4 regions of the Bradyrhizobium sp. ma5 genome follow, and region 4 is predicted to be linked to each of the others. Evidence: predicted binding sites of a transcription regulator. Region 4 holds the regulator's gene; each other region holds the start of a gene.
The links. The regulator PhoB, encoded in region 4, activates phosphate uptake and scavenging genes when phosphate is short. The targets are predictions, from matches to a motif close to TGTCATNNANCTGTCAT.
Positions count from the first base shown of each region.

Region 1: ACE103_RS17940 (acetoacetate decarboxylase) is a predicted target of PhoB. The motif match lies at 3,226-3,242, and genes of this name have one in related genera.
Region 2: ACE103_RS24030 (phospholipase C) is a predicted target of PhoB. The motif match lies at 2,010-2,026, and genes of this name have one in related genera.
Region 3: ACE103_RS00575 (alkaline phosphatase D family protein) is a predicted target of PhoB. The motif match lies at 2,918-2,934, and genes of this name have one in related genera.

Region 1 is NZ_CP170156.1:3,941,662-3,946,516, reverse strand. Features, by position in the region: gene ACE103_RS17950 (acetyl-CoA C-acyltransferase) at 1-835, shown strand, start outside; gene ACE103_RS17945 (MFS transporter) at 956-2,260, shown strand; gene ACE103_RS17940 (acetoacetate decarboxylase) at 2,278-3,063, opposite strand; gene ACE103_RS17935 (patatin-like phospholipase family protein) at 3,285-4,448, shown strand; gene ACE103_RS17930 (acyl-CoA carboxylase subunit beta) at 4,576-4,855, opposite strand, start outside.
Region 2 is NZ_CP170156.1:5,157,300-5,162,154, forward strand. Features, by position in the region: gene ACE103_RS24025 (cytochrome-c peroxidase) at 1-255, opposite strand, end outside; gene ACE103_RS24030 (phospholipase C) at 292-1,995, opposite strand; partial or broken gene ACE103_RS24035 (AraC family transcriptional regulator) at 2,177-2,803, opposite strand; gene ACE103_RS24040 (SDR family NAD(P)-dependent oxidoreductase) at 2,805-3,227, shown strand; gene ACE103_RS24045 (YybH family protein) at 3,398-3,778, shown strand; gene ACE103_RS24050 (alpha/beta fold hydrolase) at 3,759-4,643, opposite strand; gene hydA (dihydropyrimidinase) at 4,686-4,855, opposite strand, start outside.
Region 3 is NZ_CP170156.1:114,892-119,746, forward strand. Features, by position in the region: gene ACE103_RS00565 (hypothetical protein) at 1-100, shown strand, start outside; gene ACE103_RS00570 (N-acetylmuramoyl-L-alanine amidase) at 127-1,125, opposite strand; gene ACE103_RS00575 (alkaline phosphatase D family protein) at 1,292-2,854, opposite strand; gene ACE103_RS00580 (TAXI family TRAP transporter solute-binding subunit) at 3,199-4,605, opposite strand; gene ACE103_RS00585 (4a-hydroxytetrahydrobiopterin dehydratase) at 4,818-4,855, shown strand, end outside.
Region 4 is NZ_CP170156.1:788,576-793,430, forward strand. Features, by position in the region: gene pstB (phosphate ABC transporter ATP-binding protein PstB) at 1-616, shown strand, start outside; gene phoU (phosphate signaling complex protein PhoU) at 628-1,344, shown strand; gene phoB (phosphate regulon transcriptional regulator PhoB) at 1,475-2,185, shown strand; gene ACE103_RS03625 (GcrA family cell cycle regulator) at 2,421-2,933, opposite strand; gene ACE103_RS03630 (aspartate aminotransferase family protein) at 3,429-4,634, shown strand; gene argF (ornithine carbamoyltransferase) at 4,634-4,855, shown strand, end outside.

The DNA.
Region 1 (4,855 bases), 3.2 Mb from region 4:
CATGAGCAACGCGCCATATCTGCTGCAAAAGGCCCGCGGTGGCTACCGCGCCGGCCACGACCGCATCATCGACCACATGATGATGGACGGGCTCGAAGACGCCTATGAGACCGGCCGCTCGATGGGCGATTTCGGCGAGGCGACTGCGGAGGCCTATCAGTTCACCCGCGCCGACCAGGACGCGTTCGCGATGGAGACGCTGAGCCGCGCCCGCAAGGCGGTCGAGGGCGGCGCCTTCAAGGCCGAGATCGCGCCGATCACGCTCACCGAGAAGGCAGGTCCGCGCATCATCGCCAATGACGAACACCCGCTGAAGGTCGATCCGGCAAAAATCCCAGGCCTGAAGCCGGCATTCCGTGCCAACGGCACCATCACGCCGGCCGCTTCCTCGGCCAATGCCGACGGCGCCGCTGCGCTGATCCTGGCGCGACGTTCGCTCGCCGACCGCGACGGCCTGCCTGTTCTGGCCGAGATCAAGGGCCACGCCACCCACAGCCAGGAGCCGCAATGGTTCACCACCGCGCCGATCCCGGCGATCCGCAAGCTACTGGACAAGGTCGGCTGGAGCGTCGGCGATGTCGACCTGTTCGAGATCAACGAGGCGTTTGCGGTGGTCGCGATGGCGGCGCAGCGCGATCTCGGCATTCCCCGTGACCGGCTGAACATCAACGGCGGCGCCTGTGCGCTCGGCCATCCGATCGGCGCCACCGGCGCGCGGCTGATCGTGACCTTGCTGCACGCCCTGGAGGCGCAGAACCTCAAGCGCGGCGTCGCGGCCCTGTGCATCGGCGGCGGCGAAGCCACCGCGATCGCCGTCGAGCGGGTCACGCACTAGTCTAAAACGGCCCCACGTCCGAGTCCGAAAACGAGGGAACTTTGGCATTTTAGCCATAACTCCCTCGTGGCATATTGTGCATCACGAATAGAACCCTCATCGCATTTCATCCGGGGCCCAATGATCTCGAACTGGCTTGCTTCCGCCCTCGCCCGCCGCAACATCCATTACGGCTGGGTGATGGTCGCCGTGACCTTCCTGGCTGCGCTGATCTCGGCCGGTACCGTCGGCGCCCCCGGCGTCTTCATTGTGCCGCTGCAGAAGGAATTCGGCTGGTCCACCGCCGAGATCTCCTCGGCGCTGTCGATCCGCTTCATCCTGTTCGGGCTGATGGCGCCGTTCGCTGCCGCGCTGATGAACCGCTACGGCCTGCGTAACGTGACGCTGGCGGCGCAATTGATCGTGGTGTCGGGCCTGCTGGCCTCGCTCGCCATGACGCAGGTCTGGCAGCTCGTCCTGCTGTGGGGCGTCGTGATCGGGATCGGCACCGGCATGACCGCGCTGGTGCTCGGCGCGACCATCGCGACGCGCTGGTTCGTTGCGCGACGCGGCCTGGTGATCGGCATGCTCACTGCGAGCGTCGCGACCGGACAGCTCGCCTTCCTGCCGCTGCTCGCGACCATCACCGAGCGTTACGGCTGGCGTGTCGCGCTTGGCCTCGTCTGCGTCATGCTCGGCGTCGCGGCCTTTGCCGTGCTGATGGTGATGCGCGACCGGCCGAGCGACGTCGGCCTGCGCCCGTTCGGCGATGAGGGCACCGCGCCGCTCCCCGTGCCGCCGCTGGCAACTGCGCCGATCATGGCGGCCGCACTCGGCACGCTGCGCGATTCCTCGAAATCGTCGGTGTTCTGGATCCTGTTCGCGACCTTCTTCGTTTGCGGCGCCTCGACCAACGGCCTCGTCCAGGTGCATTTGATCCCGATGTGCCTCGACTACGGCATCCCGCAGGTGCAGGCGGCGAGCCTGCTCGCCGCGATGGGCATCTTCGATTTCTTCGGCACCATCATCTCGGGCTGGCTGTCGGACCGCTTCGACAATCGCAAGCTGCTGTTCTGGTATTACGGCCTGCGCGGCCTGTCGCTGCTGTACCTGCCGTATTCCGACTTCACCTTCTACGGCCTGTCGCTGTTTGCGATGTTCTACGGCCTCGACTGGATCGCAACCGTGCCGCCGACGGTGCGCCTGACCGCGCAGCGCTTCGGCGCCGAGCGCGCCAATCTGGTGTTCGGCTGGATCTTCGCCGGCCACCAGCTCGGCGCCGGTGCCGCGGCGTTCGGCGCCGGACTGTCGCGCACGCTCTATGCGAGCTATCTCCCGGCGTTCTTCATCGCCGGCGCGCTCTGCGTGATCGCCGCGCTGAGTGTGCTGGCGATCTCGCGGCCGCAGCCCAAGGTCGCGCCGGAAGCGAACCCGGCCGCGGCCTGATCGAACCTCGCCGCGTGCTACTCCGCGGCGAGACCGGTCGGTGCCGCCGCGTCCGCGGCTTCCTTGTTGTAGTCGTGCACGACGCGGCCGAACGGCAGCGTCAGGTCGGCGATGTAATGATGCGCGCCGACGACGCGCTTGACCGGGAAATCCGCGACCGGTGCGTTGACGTGCGGCACCAGATGCAGCCGGCCCGGCCCGATCCACGATCCCTTGACGACGATGTCGGTCAGGTTGATCGCAACCAGCTGGCAGATCTCGAGATGACCGTCGACGCCGGGGATCATCTTCAGATTGACTTGCGTCTTCGACAGCGTTGCGCGGGTGACCTCGCCATTGCCCGCCATGCTCTCGTGCTTGTAGCCCATCGTGCCCATCGCGACGAGCTGGCCGGCATATTCCAGCGTGCCAGTCAGGGTGTCCTTGACGATCTCGAGCTTGGGATGGGCGTATTTCTTCGGGAAGCCCCAGATCTCGCGACCGGCCGCGATCGGCGGATCATCGTCGAGATACATCTGGCAGACGAAGTTGACTTCCTCGCCATGCAGCCGCGCGGGGATCACGAGGCCAGACTCGGTATAGCTGCCGAACCCGGAGCTGTCGGGCATCTTGATCCATTCGTAATGCACGATCGCCTGCTCGATCGGCTCCAGCGGCTCAGGCAGGCCGGCGCGGATCAATTCCGGATCGGTCTCATAGGTAATGACGAGGAATTCGCGATCGATGAAGCGGTACGGTCCGGCGGGATAGCTCGGACCGGCAGCCGGCATGGACGGAAGCTTGAGCAGATCTTCCCTGCGCATCGCGATAACCCCCTGTTCGGAAATATTGCGCGGAGGCTAGCGGCCGAGATTGACAGCGATATGAGGGATTTCCGTCACCGGCATGACCCGCCTCCTGCGGTGGAGGCCAATGCTAACCATGCAGGCAGCCATGCCGGACGCGCCGTGAGCTGGCGCTGCATTTGTCATCACGGCGTCATCGGCACCCTGAATTCTCGCCGCAATTTTTTGGAGTGTCTGATATGGACGCGCGGTCCCCTCATGTCGACGATATCGAGCACGCGACGCCCGGCTGGCGTCCCGAAGGATGCGACCGCGTGGCGCTGGTTCTGCAGGGCGGCGGCGCGCTCGGCGCCTATCAGGCCGGCGTCTATCAGGCGCTGCACGAATCCGATATCGAGCCCGACTGGGTCTGCGGCGTCTCGATCGGCGCGATCAACTCCGCGATCATCGCCGGCAATCCGCCCGAGAAGCGGCTGGAGCGGTTGCACACATTCTGGGATCGCATCACCTCCCGCAAGATCTGGCACTACACGCCGGACGGCGACATCTTCCGCAAGGCGCGCAATTTCACGAGCTCATGGCTGACGACGACGCTCGGACAGCCCGGCTTTTTCACCCCGCATCAGAGCAATCCATGGCTCAGCCCGGCCGGCGCGCGCACCGCCACGAGCTATTACGACACCACGCCCTTGCGTGAATCGCTGCTCGAGCTGGTCGATTTCGACCGAATCAATTCCAAGAAGATGCGCTTTGCGGTCGGCGCCGTGAACGTGCTCTCCGGCAACTTCATCTATTTCGACAATGCCCATGACGAGATCATCCCCGAGCACATCATGGCGAGCGGCGCACTGCCGCCGGCGCTGCCGATGGTGAAGGTCGGCACCGACCACTTCTGGGACGGCGGCATCGTCTCCAACACGCCGCTGCAGCATCTGCTTGATCAGGAAGACAATGCCAACTCGCTGGTGTTCCAGGTCGACCTGTTCTCGGCACGCGGCACGCTGCCGCGCGACATCCAGGATGTGATGGCCCGCCACAAGGACATCATGTATTCATCGCGCACCCGCTACAACACCGACGTCTACCGCAAGACCTACAATCTGCGCACCGCCCTGCACAACGCGCTGGAAAAAATCCCCGACGACCAGCTCTCGGACGAGGAGCGCCAGCTCAAGAAGGCGAACAGCCGGCTGCCCGGGATCACGCTGCTGCAATTGATCTATCAGCAGAAGGCCTATGAGGGCGACGCCAAGGACCACGAATTCTCCGGCACCTCGATGCGCGAGCATTGGGCGAGCGGACACGAGGACACCAAGCGCTCGCTGAAGCGCCGCGACTGGATCAAGATGCCCGAGAACGGCATGGGCATCGTGATCCACGACGTGCATCGGGAGGCGGAGTAGATAAGGTCGTCATTGCCGGGCTTGACCCGGCAATCCATCCGCTTCGAACGAGTCACTCGTCCGCGGTTGCGGACGATGGATGCGCGGGTCAAGCCCGCGCATGACGAACCGAGTTTGCGGACAGCCCTTACGGCCGCGTCGACATGTTGCTCGGCGGGCCGACCTTGCGGATCGGCTCGGCCAGACGCGCGAACTCGCAAAGCAGCGAGCGCGTCTTGCGCGGATCGATCACCTCCTCGACCCAGAACTTCTCGGCCGAGCGGAACGGCGAGCGCAGCTTGTTGAGGCGATCCTCGATCTCGCGCAGCTTGGCGGCGGGATCGGCGGCGGCGTCGATCTCGGCGCGATAGGCCGCCTCGATGCCGCCCTCGAGCGGCAGCGAGCCCCAATAGGCCGACGGCCAGGCG
Region 2 (4,855 bases), 4.4 Mb from region 4:
CATCACCGCCCCATCGTTGGGCGGACCGTAGGCGTGATCCGGACTGTGGCAGGACGCGCATGACAATGCGCCCGACGACGACAGCGACGCGTCGAAGAAGATCTTCTGGCCGAGCTGCGCCATGCCGGACGGCGGGGCGACCGGCGGGCGCCTGAGCTGCACCGGATGCGGATTCGTCCCCGGGAGTCCTTGGGTCTCGACTGCCGCAACGGCGCCGGCCATGCAAAGCAGGCCGGCGCCGAGAAGCCACAACATGCGGCCGTTCATATGACGTCCAGTGATCCCAGAGCGTTAGTGGTGGTGATGATCGTCAGACGGGCTGACGATCACCGTGCCGGCCGTCGGATCGAGGAACAGCTTGTTCTGCCGATCGTCGCGGTCGTGATCGTGATCGTGGCCATGATCGAAATCGAACATGTCCGAGATCGATTCGACGCTGTCGTCGAACGAGCCGCCGCCGAGACGCTGGCCGTGCAGCCAGTTGTCCTCGATGAAGCGCACGACGGACGCCTGCGAGATGCGGGTGTGGCTGACGAAGTTCTTCTTGGCGAAGGGCGAGATCACGATGAACGGGGTCCGCGTGCCGGGACCGCAGCGGCCGTTCACCGGCTGGCCGTTGAGGCCTTTCGGCTGCGTCTGCTTGCCGATACCGCGGCCGCACTGGCCGAGACCGTTGACCTGGTCGGCGGTCGGATCATACGAGGCGCTGATCGGCGCAGTGTACTGGTGGTCGTACCAACCGTCGGAGTCGTCATAGGTGATGATGACCGCGGTGTCGCGCCACTCCGGCTGCTTCTGCAGGAAGTTGATCAGCTCGACATTGCCGGCCTGCTCGTCGAGCGGGTCGGAGTTGCCGGGATGACCGTCCTGATAGGCCGGCATCTTGATGTAGGAAACGGCCGGGAGGTTGCCGGCTTTCACCGAAGCGTAGAAGTCCTCGAGATCGTAGGCATGATTGGCCGGATCGAGCGTCTTGCTGCCGGGAACGTAGGTGTGGCCCACAGCGCTCACCGAGCTCGGCCGCGCATGGGTCGGGTTGGCGGTCGACTTGTAGTACTGGAACCAGGCGTGGTGCGGGATGTAATCCACGATGGTGCCGTTGACGTTGCTCGAGAACGTGCTGCGGCCGCAGTTGGTGGTGCCGTTGCTGTTCTTGAGCGTCAGGTCGAAGCCGCCCATGAAGCTGCCCCAGCTGATCTTTTCGGCATTGAGCAGGTCGCCGATGTTCTTGCTGGTCATCAGGACCTGGCTGGTCGTGCTCGAACAGGAATCGTAGGCCGGGTCGGTATCACCGATCAGCGTCAGGCCGCCCTGGCCGTCAGCGATCGACGATGACGTGCCGACGATGTTCTGCGCACCGTTGGTCTGGCCGGACACCACCTCGAGCGCGCCGGGCGTCGACGGACCGAAGGTGTCGGTCCAGTTGTTGTCGCTCATCGCGAAGTTCTGCGCGTAATTCCAGAACGCGGTGACGGTGTTGCCGTCGAAATAACCCATCACCTGCCCGTTGGTGCCGAAGGCGCCGACGCCGCCGGCGGTGCCGCGACCGGTGAATTCCGGAAACAGGTCTTCCTTGCCGTTGTCGACCGCCTGCTGCTCGGGCGTATAGGCGTGGTTCTGCGAACGCGTGTTGGCCTGCGTGCGGTCGAGCCGGAACGGATTGGTCGCGCCCGTGCCGTTGGCCGGATTGGTGTTCGGGTTGTTGGCCAATAGATTGGCGGTGACGAGGTTGTTGACTTTCGGCGTATGCGGCTTGGCCGTGAACGGAATCGAGCCGGTCGGATTGGCCGCATTCGGGTAGGTCGCGAAATAATGATCGAACGAGCGGTTCTCGTTGAAGATCACGACGAGATGCTTGATCGGTGTTGCGGTGTGAATGTCGCGCGGATGACGATGATCGTGGTCTCTATCATCGTCGTGAGCGGCGGCGCTGCACACAACTGCAGCAGCAGCGACCAGACAGACTCCGACCGTTGAAAGGAATTTCGCCTTCACTTCTTGCCCCATTTTTTAAGGATTTATGACGTCGACATGCGACAAGTTATCCATCACCGATGACAGCCCTGTGTAAGTTTCATCACAGCGATCCATCATCGCGCGTTCGATTCACGCGTCGGTTGCAGCGCTCGCGAAGCATGTTGGATTGATCTCTATCTCGATGACGCCGGCACGCGCGTCACGGCTCGATCTGCTCCCGCGCATATTGCGTCGGCGACAATCCGACATGGCGGGTGAAGGCGACGCTGAATGCGCTTGCTGAGCCGTAGCCGACACGTTCGGCGATTTCGGCGATGCCGCTTTCGTTCTGCCGGAGCATGTCCTTGGCCATCGCCATGCGCCAGGCCAGCAGATACTCCATCGGTGCGACGCCGACAGCGCGGCTGAACCGGTCGAAGAATGCCGAGCGCGATAGCGCCGCCTCCTTCGCCAGCTGCGCGACCGTCCAGGCCCGCGTCGGGCTTTCATGCATCCGGCGAATCGCAACAGCGAGACGCTCGTCGGCGAGCCCGCGCACAAGACCCCGCGACGCCGCGGTACCCGCCGTCGAGCGCAACGCCTCGATCAGGAGAACCTCGAGCAGACGGGCCAGGATCACTTCGCGCGCCGGGCGGCGTTCACGGAATTCGTCCCGGACGAACTGCATCAGGGTGGCGAGCCGCGGTTCGCCGCGCACATGCACCAGCTGGGGAAGCAGCGACACCAGCAGGCTCGCGTCCTCCGATCCGAAGCTGCAATGGCCGATCAGCATCCGCAGATCGGTTGGACCGTCCTGGTCGCCGATCCTGAACTCTGCGGTGGCGAGCGTGCTGCCGCAGTTCACGCAATGCAGGGCCGGCATTGTCGTCAACGTCACCTCGAGCGTGACGTTGAGATCGATCCCTTTGATCGCCTCCTACACCGCGACCAAGGTAGCGGTGAACGCATTCACCGAGTCGATGGCGCTGGAGCTGGCGCAGTTCGGCGTGCGCGCGCGCCTGGTGCTGCCGGGCCGCTCGCCTGAGACCCGCTTCGGCGATACTGCACGCGCCCACGCGCAGGGCCTCGACCACGCGGCCTATGCCGAGCTCGTGCAGAGTGTCTTCGCTCGCTTCGGCGACGGAGGGCCTGTCACCCACGCGCAGGACGTGGCCGAGGCGGTGTGGCGCGCGGTGACCGATCCGTCGAGCCCGATGCGGATCCCCGCCGGGGCCGACGCCGTGATCTGGGCCGCGGAGAGCCGAGCGTAGGAATGGAGACCGCTACTCAAGACGAATGCATCAGCTTGGTCACCGAGGCCAATCAGGGCAGCGGTCTCGGGATCACCCAGGATCTCGCCGCATTGCGCCGATTTTCTCCTATCGCAATTCGCCGCTGAGAACAGAGAGCAGACATGCCCGCAAACACGCCACAGACTTGCATGGCCGATTTTACTGCATCGTTGATCGAGAGGGACATCCATTCCGCGCTGACATTTCTCACCGATGACGTCGTGCTGTTCTATAGCAACGGGACGGCAATATGCGGCAGGGACGCTTTCGCCTCCACAATGCAGGCCAATTGGAAGCTGGTCGATGATTACAACTACGCGACCCTGGAATCGATTTGGATCACGCAATCCGACACCTCGGCCGCCGTCATCTACAGCTTCGCATTGACCGGCAGGGTCCGCGGCGAGAACATTGGCGGAGACGGCCGAGGAACCAGAGTGTTTCGCAAAGAGCAATCCGGTTGGCTGATTGCGCACGAGCATTTGAGCACGGGGCAATTGCGCCCCGAGCCTAGCCCTTCATCCCCGTAATCGACGCGCTCACCGCTCTCGGATCACGCTGCGGCCAGCGGCCGCTTTCGACCTGCGACAGGAATTCGCCGACGATCCGGTTGTAATCGTCCGGCTCCTCGATGTTGATGGCGTGGCCGCAGTTCGGCATGACTGCGAGCGCGGCGGACGGGATGCTCTGCTTCATCAGGATGCCCGGCAGCAGGCATGGCCAATCCTCGTCGCCGGTGATGATCAGCGTCGGCACCGTGATGCGCTTCATCTCGTCGACCAGCGTGTAGAGCGATGGGCGCTCCTTCTGGACACCCTGCTGGGTATTGGCCGACCCCACCGCCGAGTGCTCGGCCAGCATGGCCTTGAACTCGGCGTGGCCGCGCGGGTCCTTGTTCTCGTACTGCACGCGCGTCGGTCCGTAGGCGTAGCGCTCGGCGAACGCCGGCATGCCCTCCTTGCGGATCGTGGCCGCGATCACGTCGGCTTCGGCGCGAAACGTCTCGCGCTTGTCGAGCTCGGCGCCATAGCCGCAGCCGCCTACGCACAACGACAATGCGCGCGCCGGATGCCTGATGCCGAAATGCAGCGTTGCAAAACCGCCCATCGAGAGACCGATGATATGCGCCTTCGGCGCGCCGATATGATCGAGCACGGCCAGGATGTCGTCGGCGGCGCGCGCCTGCGAATAGGAGGAGACCTGCTCGGGCACGTCGGACGGCGGAAAGCCGCGCGCATTGTAGGCGATGGTGCGGAAACGCTTGCCGAAATGCCGCATCTGCGGCTCGTAGCTGCGCAGGTCGCCGGCGAATTCATGGACCAGGATCACCGGATGGCCGGATCCGGTCTCCTCGAAATAGAGCCGCACGCCGTCATCTGTCGTCGCGTAGGGCATGGTGGTCTCCTGCCTTCTGGTTCGCGGGTAATGTCCTTCGTATCACGGAATGGTTGCGGCGGACGGCGACTTGGCGCGCGGCAGATATGTGCCGTGCTCCTTGCTGCCGACCAGCGTGCCGTCGTCGACGACCACCTTGCCGCGCACCATGGTCATCACCGGCCAGCCCGTGACTTCGAGCCCTTCATAAGGCGTGTAGTCCGAGCCGTCAT
Region 3 (4,855 bases), 670 kb from region 4:
GAGCTTCCGCGAAATCCTCGATGCGATGTGGCTGTTCAGCCCCAAGTTCGAACAGGCGCTGGCCAAATTCGCGGAGATCAAGGCCGGCAAACCGGGCTGAGCCGGGAGGTGCTGATCGCTCGGCCGTCAGAGTGGACCGAGCAGAGCCCATCGCGGCTCGCAGAATTCCTTCACTGCAGAAGCGACGCCGCTGCTGATCGTGTTGCGGCGCTCAGGCGAGTCCATCTTGAGTTCTTCGTCCCGGTTGATGATCGAGCCCGCCTCCAGCAGGACGGCGGGCATCGCGGTCCTGCGCAGCACGATGAGCTTATCGTAGCTGTAGACGCCGGTTTCCTTGTTCAGCAGCGGATGCTGCTCGCGCCCCATGATGGGCAGGCTGTATTGCTCGGCATACTGCAGCCCCTCGGCCTTCATTTCCCTGGCGACCAGTTCGGCGAACAGGAGGCTGGTCTTGAAGTCCGGATTGTTGCGGGAGACGAACACCGAGTAACCGCTGAAGCGATCACTGAAACGGCGTTTCTTTCCCTCGAATTCCCAGTCCTCGAGCATCTTGTTGGGCACGGAATCATGATGGATCGACAGCAGCAGATCCGCGTGCAGGTTGTTGGCGGCGGCGACCCGCTTGAAGAGGCTGGGCCGCGCTTTGCCTTCGGTCAGCAGCAGCCTGGTTGCGGCAAAGCCTTCGGCCTTCAACTTCTCCTCGATCGACCGCGCAAGGCGCAGGTTGAAGGTGAACTCGGCGACGTTGCGCGCGCTGATCGCGCCTTCCGATTCTGCGGTATGTCCGACATCGAGAACGATCCGAAATGTCGCGGGATCGCATTTGGTTGCGGCCGGCTTGGAGACGGTTGGCGGCAGGGCGACCGGCCCAAGGGCGGCAAGCCTTGTGGCGCGTGGTTTTGATGGCGCGTGGTGCCTCGCCAATCTGGCCGGCTTTGCCGATTTCGCACGCTTTGGCGCTTTGGGATGCTTCGATGAGCTCTTGAAGAGATCAGGCAGCCAGCCGGCATCGCCGGCTTCGATAGGCAGCAGCGCAAACGCCGCGATCGCGACGACAAGCAAGCGATGAGGCCGAAGCCCCGCGACGATGCCACCGAGCACGCGAATCAGTTCGCAGCGCCTCATGCTCCGCCCCTCCGGGCCCCCAGCATAACGGCTCTGATATCGGTACCGGAAGAGGCCGGCGACGTCCATCCCCTGTCAAACGCGCCGCTCTTGCCTTGAACACCCTTGCCTTGGGCAAGGGCGTTCAGCACGGGGAGTTAAAGGTTCCGTCGCGGCTGCGACCTGATTACACCGGCTTCGGATCGAGCGTGATCGCCCACAGCTCGGCGTCGACGCGGTCGCGCAGGCTGACCGTCATCTGCCCGCTCTTGCCGTCGATCTTGACGTGACCGAAGAACTGCATGCCGGCCGACGGCGGCAGGTTCTGGTTGGCTTCGCCCGGCGCCTTGACGAACTTCACCTCGGGTCCAAACGTATTGTCGAGCTCGTTCGGACCGAATGTGCCGGCATGCAGCGGGCCGGAGACGAATTCCCAGAACGGATCGAACTCCTGGAACTGGGCCTTGTTCGGGTTGTAGTAGTGCGCAGCCGCATAGTGCACGTCGGCGGTCAGCCACACCGTGTTGGCAATGCCGGCGGTCTTGATGAAGCGCAGGATGTCGGCGATCTCGAGCTCGCGGCCGCGCGCCGGTCCGTCGCCCTGCGCGAAGGCTTCCGAGCCCTTCTTGTTGGCGGCATCGTCATAGACGATCAGCGACAGCGGCATATCGGAGGCGATCACCTTCCAGGTGGCGCGCGAGTTGAGCAGCGCGCGCTTCAGCCAGGCCATCTGATCCGGACCGATGAAATAGGCATCCGGGCCGTAGGTTTCCTGCAGGTTCGGACCGTTGGGGCCGCGATAGCTGCGCTCGTCGAGCATGAACACGTCGAGATGCGGGCCGTAGCTCAGCGTGCGATAGACGCGGCCCGGCTCGACGATGCTCTCGCGCATCGGATACATCTCGTGGAAGGCTTTCGCCGCGCGCGCAGCGAGCACGTTGATGTCGCGCTCCTTGTAGGCCGCCGGCAGCTGCTTCGACAGCGACCAGTTGTTGGTCACCTCGTGATCGTCCCACTGCACGAAGATCGGCACTTCGGCATTGAAGGCGCGCAGATTGCTGTCGAGGAAATTGTATTTATGCGCCGCGCGATACTCGTCGAGCGTCTCGGCGACCTTGGCCTTCTCCGGGATCGTGATGTTCTTCCAGATCTTGCCGTCGGGCTGCTTCTGCTCGGCGGTGATGACGCCGTCGGCATAGATGGTGTCGCCGGAATGCAGGAAGAAATCCGGGGCGTGCTTCTTCATCGCGGCGAAGGTGATCATGCCGCCGTCGTCGGGGTTGATGCCCCAGCCCTGGCCGGCGACGTCGCCGCCCCACACGAAGGAGACGTCGCGGCGGTCGCTCGGCGCGGTGCGGAAGCGGCCGACCACCGGCTCGCCGACAACGTCGACATGGGCGAGGTCGCGGAAGCGGACGCGGTAGAAGATGTCCTGGCCCGACGGCAGGTTCTCCAGCAGCATCTTGGCCGTGAAGTCGCTCTCCGGCAGCGCCGTGATCGGCGGCAGCGCGCGGGCATTCTTGAACGAATCTGTCGTCGCGACCTCGACCATCATCTGCGAAGGACGGTCCGCACGAGCCCATACCACGCCGCCGTCGACGCCGACATCGCCGGACTGCACGCCATGGGTGATCACCGGGCGGTCGGCCGCGCGCGATAGATAGGGCATCGCGATCACGCCGGCGCCGGCCGCAGCAGCGGTCGAGAGAAAGCGGCGGCGGGTCAGATTTCGCGAGAACCGGATCGTCATGGGGAGCCTCCTCAGGTCACAGCGACAATGCGCCGCGGTCGAGCACAGACCTAGAAAAATTCCATGACGGAGAGATTACAGGGGGGATGGAGAGCGGATCGCGCCCTTCGTAAGGTGAGCACATGCGTCAGGCTCCCTCCCCCCTTGTGGGGGAGGGTTGGGGAGAGGGGTAAGCCCCGGGCGGTGACGCCAGAGACGAAATGACACTCGCGCAATCGCAGCGACGTTCTCGGGATCAAACTTGAACGGAGCAAGCGGCACCCCCCTCCCTGACCCTCCCCCACAAGGGGGGAGGGAACGGAGAGAGTTCGTTCGCCGATGGCGTAGTCGTGCAGTATGGAGACCTACGCCGTGCCCGCGGCCCTGAACTGGCTCGCAGTCCGCTGCAGATTCTGCGGCATGCTGAGCAGCAGCGCCTTGCGGTCGGCGACGGCGTTGTGGAACTGCTCGAGCGCGATGTTGAAGGCGGTGAGCGTGCCTTCCTCGATGGCGCCGTGCTCGAAACAGTCCAGCGTGTGGCGCAGGATGTCGTCGGCTTCCGCCTGCAACTGGTCGAGCTCGTCGGTCGAATCGCTCTGCCGCGCGGTCTTCAGCATCTCCAGCAGGCGTTCGCGCTGCGAGGTGTTGGTGTTGCGCTCGTCCTGCTTGAGATAGCCGGCGAACCATGCACCGGCCGAGCCCATCGCCGAGAACGCCATCAGGCTCCACCAGATGTAATCGCTGTAGCGGTCGAGGAAGGTCTTTTCCTCGCCGTCGACGAAGGCCGCCGCGCCGGGATGCACCGGGATGGTGGCGTCCTTGTCGGTATCGGGCGTCTCGATCTTGGCGGCGAGCGGGAAATCGTTCTTGAGCGACTGCCGGATCGCGAACAATTGCCGGGTGAAGGCCGCGACCGTCGCGTCCGACAGGCCCTTTCGCGCCACGATATGGTGCGAGAAGCTGATCGTCTTCACCTCGTCGTCGGGCCGGTCGGCCGAGCCGAGCGAGCCGGCGGGAATTTCCGCGGCCTCATAGGCCGGATGGTTCTGCGCGATCGCTTCGGACGCGTCGATCGGCAGGAAGGTGGGCTCGCCGCCGTCCTTGGTCGACGCCGTGATCGCATCGATCGTGAGCTTGCTGTTGGCCGGACCGACAGCGAGATAGGCGTCGGCCTTCAGGTTCTTGATGGCCTCGACCGCTTCATTGGCCGGGAATTGCACGATCTCGACCTTCATCGGGTCGACGCCGTATTGCGTGAGGATCAGCTTCAGCAGGTTGACGTTGGCCGGGGTGCGGCCGACGACGCCGATCTTGCGGCCGGCAAGCTGTGCGATCTTGGTGATCTTTGCGGCCTTGCGGCCCTTGCCCTTGGCTGCGGGCGGCACCCACATCACCACGACATTCTTGCGCAGGACCGCGACCGCCTGCGCATTCTTCGGCACATCGAGGTCGCCGCGGATGATGGCGAGGTCGGCCTTGCCATCGGCGAGCGTCTGCGCGCTGGCGCTGGCGCCGTCGGTCTGCACCGGTCTCAGTTTGACCTGGGTGTGCTGCTGGTTGTTGAAGGCCTGCGCCAGCGCCTGCACGACCCTGAGGTCATCGCTGCTTGCGGGGCCGACCGCGATCCGCAGCGTCACCGGACGCACCGCGAAATAGTAACCGGCGATCGTCGCGCCGACGATGGCGAGCGCGCCCGCGATCAAGACGAACATCAGCCGTCGCTTTGCGGAGCGCAGCGGCTTGGGCGATATGCTGGCGGAGTCGTCTGTCATCGATCTCGCAAACAATCGTCGGGGCTCAATCTCGCAAAACTACCAACGCGCACACATAAGCCATTTGTAGCAAATTCCTGGGGCTACAGATGTTACATCTGCGTCATGGTTACCAGCGGCGATAGGACGCTATTTCGGCCTTATTTTCGGCATGGATCCCACCCCGGAGGCCGGTGGTTAGGCTAAGGTCGGCGTCAAACGGGAGGGTTACCATGGTCGAAAGGCTGTCAGCGGAAGCAAGGAAGGCCGC
Region 4 (4,855 bases):
GCGGATCTTCAACCGGATGTACGACCTTTATCCGGGCCAGCGCGCGGTCGGCCAGCTGATGCTGGACCAGACCAACATTCTCGATCCCAAGCTCGACCTCAATTTGCTGCGCGCGCGGGTCGGTATGGTGTTCCAGAAGCCGACGCCGTTCCCGATGACGATCTACGAGAACATCGCCTTCGGCATCCGCCTCTACGAGAAGATCTCGAAGTCCGAGATGGACGATCGGGTCGAGAAGGCGCTGCGCGGCGGCGCGCTGTGGAACGAGGTCAAGGACAAGCTGAACGCCTCCGGCCTGTCGCTCTCCGGCGGCCAGCAGCAGCGCCTGTGCATCGCGCGCACCGTGGCGGTGCGGCCCGAGGTGATCCTGTTCGACGAGCCGTGCTCGGCGCTCGATCCGATCTCGACCGCCAAGGTCGAGGAGCTGATCCAGGAACTCTCAGAGGACTACACGATCGCGATCGTTACCCACAACATGCAGCAGGCGGCGCGCGTCTCCGACAAGACCGCCTTCATGTATCTCGGCGAGCTGATCGAGTTCGACGACACCAACAAGATATTCACCTCGCCGAGCGATCGACGGACTCAGGATTACATCACCGGCCGGTTCGGCTGAGGAGATACAAGATGGCTTCTGAACATACCGCCAAGGCATTCGACAGCGACCTGCAGGAGTTGACTCGCCTGGTCGCCGAGATGGGCGGCCTCGTCGAGCGGATGATCACCGAGTCGGTCGACGCGCTGATCCGTCGCGACGTCGCGCTCGGCAAGCGCGTGGTCGCCGCCGACATCGAGATCGACAATCTGCAGCGCGTCATCGAAGAGCGCGCGGTGCTGACGATCGCCCGCCGCCAGCCGATGGCGATCGACCTGCGCGAAATCGTCAGCGCGATGCGCGTCGCCACCGACCTCGAGCGGATCGGCGACCTCGCCAAGAACATGGGCAAGCGCGTCGCGGCGCTGGAGAGCGATTTCCAGCCGCTGAAGCTGATCCGCGGCCTGGAGCACATGACCGACCTCGTGCTGTCGCAGGTCAAGTCGGTGCTCGACGCCTATGCCGCGCACGATCTGCCGGCGGCGATGAACGTCTGGAAGGGTGACGAGGAGGTCGATGCGATCTGCACCTCGCTGTTCCGCGAGCTCTTGACCTACATGATGGAGGATCCGCGCAACATCTCGTTCTGTATCCATCTGATGTTCTGCGCCAAGAACATCGAGCGGATCGGCGATCACGCCACCAACATCGCCGAGACGGTGTTCTACATGATCGAGGGCCAGCAGATCACCGACAAGCGCCCGAAGGGCGACATGACCAACTTTGCCACCACGGTGCCGGGTACCTAGGACATGATCCGCAGGCGCGGAGCCGGATTGTCTTCACGACAAGTCGTTTCCGCGGGGGTTGTGCTCAGGAAAGTAAGCGTTTCGGTTTGCGTCTGGGCAACGGATCATCACAGAGAGAGAACTTAAACCGATGAGCGCACGCATTCTGGTAGTCGAAGACGAGGAAGCGCTGACGACATTGTTGCGCTACAACCTCGATGCGGAAGGCTACGATGTCGAAACGGTGGGGCGCGGCGACGATGCCGATACCCGCCTGAAGGAGCGCGTTCCCGACCTCGTGGTGCTGGACTGGATGCTGCCGGGCCTGTCCGGCATCGAGCTGTGCCGCCGCCTGCGGGCGCGGCCCGAGACCAAGCAGCTTCCGATCATCATGCTGACCGCGCGCGGCGAGGAGAGCGAGCGCGTGCGCGGGCTTGCCACCGGCGCCGACGACTACATCGTCAAGCCGTTCTCGGTGCCGGAACTGCTGGCGCGGGTGAAGGGCCTGCTGCGTCGTGCGAGCCCGGAGCGGCTTGCGACCGTGCTGACCTATGGCGACATCGAGCTCGACCGCGAGAAGCGCCGCGTGGCGCGCTCGGGACGTCCGATCGATCTCGGTCCGACCGAGTATCGGCTGCTCGAATTCTTCCTCGAACATCCCGGCCGCGTGTTCAGCCGCGAGCAGCTGCTCGACAGCGTCTGGGGCCGCGACATCTATATCGATGAGCGTACCGTCGACGTGCATATCGGCCGCCTGCGCAAGCTGCTCAATCCGGGCCGCGAGCAGGATCCGATCCGCACCGTGCGCGGCGCCGGCTACGCGCTCGACGATCGCTTCGCGAAGGCCGAGCCGCAGCCGTAGGCTGGCAGGCGATCGCAAACCACAACACGGCGTCGTCCCGGCGAAAGCCGGGACCCATAACCACGATGGGTGTTGTTAGAAAGCCGTCTGGTCGCTTGCCGATTGCGTCGGCCGCGGCGTATGGGTCCCGGCTTTCGCCGGGACGACGCGGTGGATGTATCCGGGCTACGAGCCACAAAAAAATCCCCGCTTTCGCGGGGATTTGTTTTTGCAGTCCAGGCAGTTTCCCGAGTGCTTACTTGATCTGTGGCTTCGCCGACGGCCGGCGGCGATCGCCGGCCGGCTGATAGGCGACGCGCGAGTGGTGCGCGCAATAGGGCAGGCCGCCGAGCGCCTTGCCGCCGCAGAAGAAGAATTCCGGGCTCGAGGGATCGCCGACCGGCCAATGGCATGTGGCCTCGTTGAGCTCGAGCAGCGACAGCCGCTGGCTCATCGGCACCACGTTGTCGAAGGAGATCGGATCCGGCTCCATCTCGACCTCGAAGGCATGCGCAAGGGCGGTGTTGCCGCGCGAGACCGGGCGCGCCACCCGCATCATGTGCTGGGCGGGGCGGGCCTTGCGCTGCCGCGGCGCAGCCGTGGAGGGAGCCTTGGCGCGGCCGGAGAGTCCGAGCCGATGCACTTTGCCGATCACGGCGTTTCGCGTCACATTGCCAAGTTCCGCCGCGATCTGGCTGGCCGAGAGGCCGGATTCCCAGAGCTTCTTCAGCTGCTCGACGCGATCGTCGGACCATGTCAATACAGTCATCACATTCTTCCTTTCGCATGGCGCCGGCCACTCATCGGAGCGGCGCTGCGAGCCAATCTGGACAAATATCCCTGCGGCCAGAATCCCTTAGCCCTCGCCGGGCACGGTGTTGCGCCCGAACGTTTACGCGAGAACGAAGGCTACTTAGAGGGTCCAGTACTGCCGCACGAGATGTCGTACCCGACAGGCCAAACGCTACAATATGGCGTGACTCTGGCGCAAGAGTCCGCGGCCGTGCGTCCACATGTTCCCACAAAGTTAAGCATTGCTATGAGGCTTTTCCACCGCACCGGAATGCTCCGGATTGCGCTGGTTTCGCATTGCAGGAAGGCCGGCAAAGGCCGGCTCCTGGCGATTGACACTGACCGGCCGCCGCATAGAATGACCCACACGTGCCGCCCGCAAAGGCGGCCGTTTTGTTTTCCGAAGCTGGCGGTTGCTGCGTTGGCGTCAAGGCGCGCAGCAATTGACGGCTTTAAAACGGCAGTGAACGCCATGACCAACGCCTCGTCGCATCTGCTCCCCGTCTTCGCCCGGGTCGATCTCGGCTTCGAGCGCGGCGAGGGCGCCTGGCTGATCGCAACCAACGGCGACCGCTATCTCGATTTCACCTCGGGTGTCGCGGTGAACGCGCTCGGACATGCGCATCCGCATCTGGTCAAGGCGCTGCAGGAGCAGGCGACCAAGCTCTGGCACATGTCGAACCTGTTCAAGAGCCCGGACGGCGAGGTGCTGGCCGCGCGGCTGTGCGAGCAGAGCTTTGCCGACTTGGTGTTCTTCTGCAATTCCGGCGCGGAAGCGATGGAGGGCGTGATCAAGCTGGTCCGCCACTATCACTTCTCCAAGGGCCATCCCGAGCGCTACCGCATCATCACCTTCGAAGGCGCCTTCCACGGCCGCACGCTGGGCACGCTGGCTGCGACCGGCTCGGCGAAATATCTCGAAGGCTTCGGCCCGCCGATGGACGGCTTCGACCAGGTGCCGCACGGCGACATCGAGGCGGTGAAGAAGGCGATCGGTCCCCACACCGCCGGCATCCTGATCGAGCCGGTGCAGGGCGAGGGCGGCGTGCGCTCGGCGCCGCAGGCGTTCTTCAAGGCGCTGCGCGCGCTGTGCGACGAGCACGGCCTGCTGCTCGCCTTCGACGAGGTGCAGACCGGCATGGGCCGCACCGGCGAGCTGTTCGCCTACAAGCGCACCGGTGTCACGCCGGACGTGATGTCGCTGGCCAAGGCGCTCGGCGGCGGTTTCCCGATCGGCGCGGTGCTGGCGACCGCGCAGGCTGCGGCCGGCATGGCGCCGGGCTCGCACGGCTCGACCTTCGGCGGCAATCCGCTCGCGGTCGCCGCCGCCAATGCCGTGCTTGACGTCATGCTCAAGCCCGGCTTCTTCGAGCACGTGCAGAAGATGTCGCTGCTGCTCAAACAGAAGCTCGCGTCCGCGGTCGACCGCTATCCCGGCGTGCTGTCGGAGGTGCGCGGCGAGGGCCTGTTGATCGGCGTCAAGGCGGTGGTGCCGTCGGGCGATCTGATCGCCGCGCTGCGCAATGAGAAGCTGCTCACCGTCGGCGCCGGCGACAATGTCGTGCGCTTCCTCGCGCCCCTGATCGTCACCGAGGCCGAGATCGACCAGTCGATCGCCTCGCTCGAGCGCGCCTGCGCGACACTATCGGCAGCACAGCCGAAGAAGGCGGCCGGATAATGAGCAAGCCGGTCCGTCACTTCCTCGATATCAACGAGCTGCCGCTCGGCGAGCTGCGCAACATGCTCACTGCCGGAGCCGCCATGAAGGCGAAGCTGAAGGCGCATGAGAAGGGCAGGAAGCCGCTCGAAGGCAAGACGCTGGCGATGATCTTCGAGCGTCCGTCGACCCGCACAAGGGTGTCGTTCGACGTCGGCATGCGCCAGCTCGGCGGTGAATCC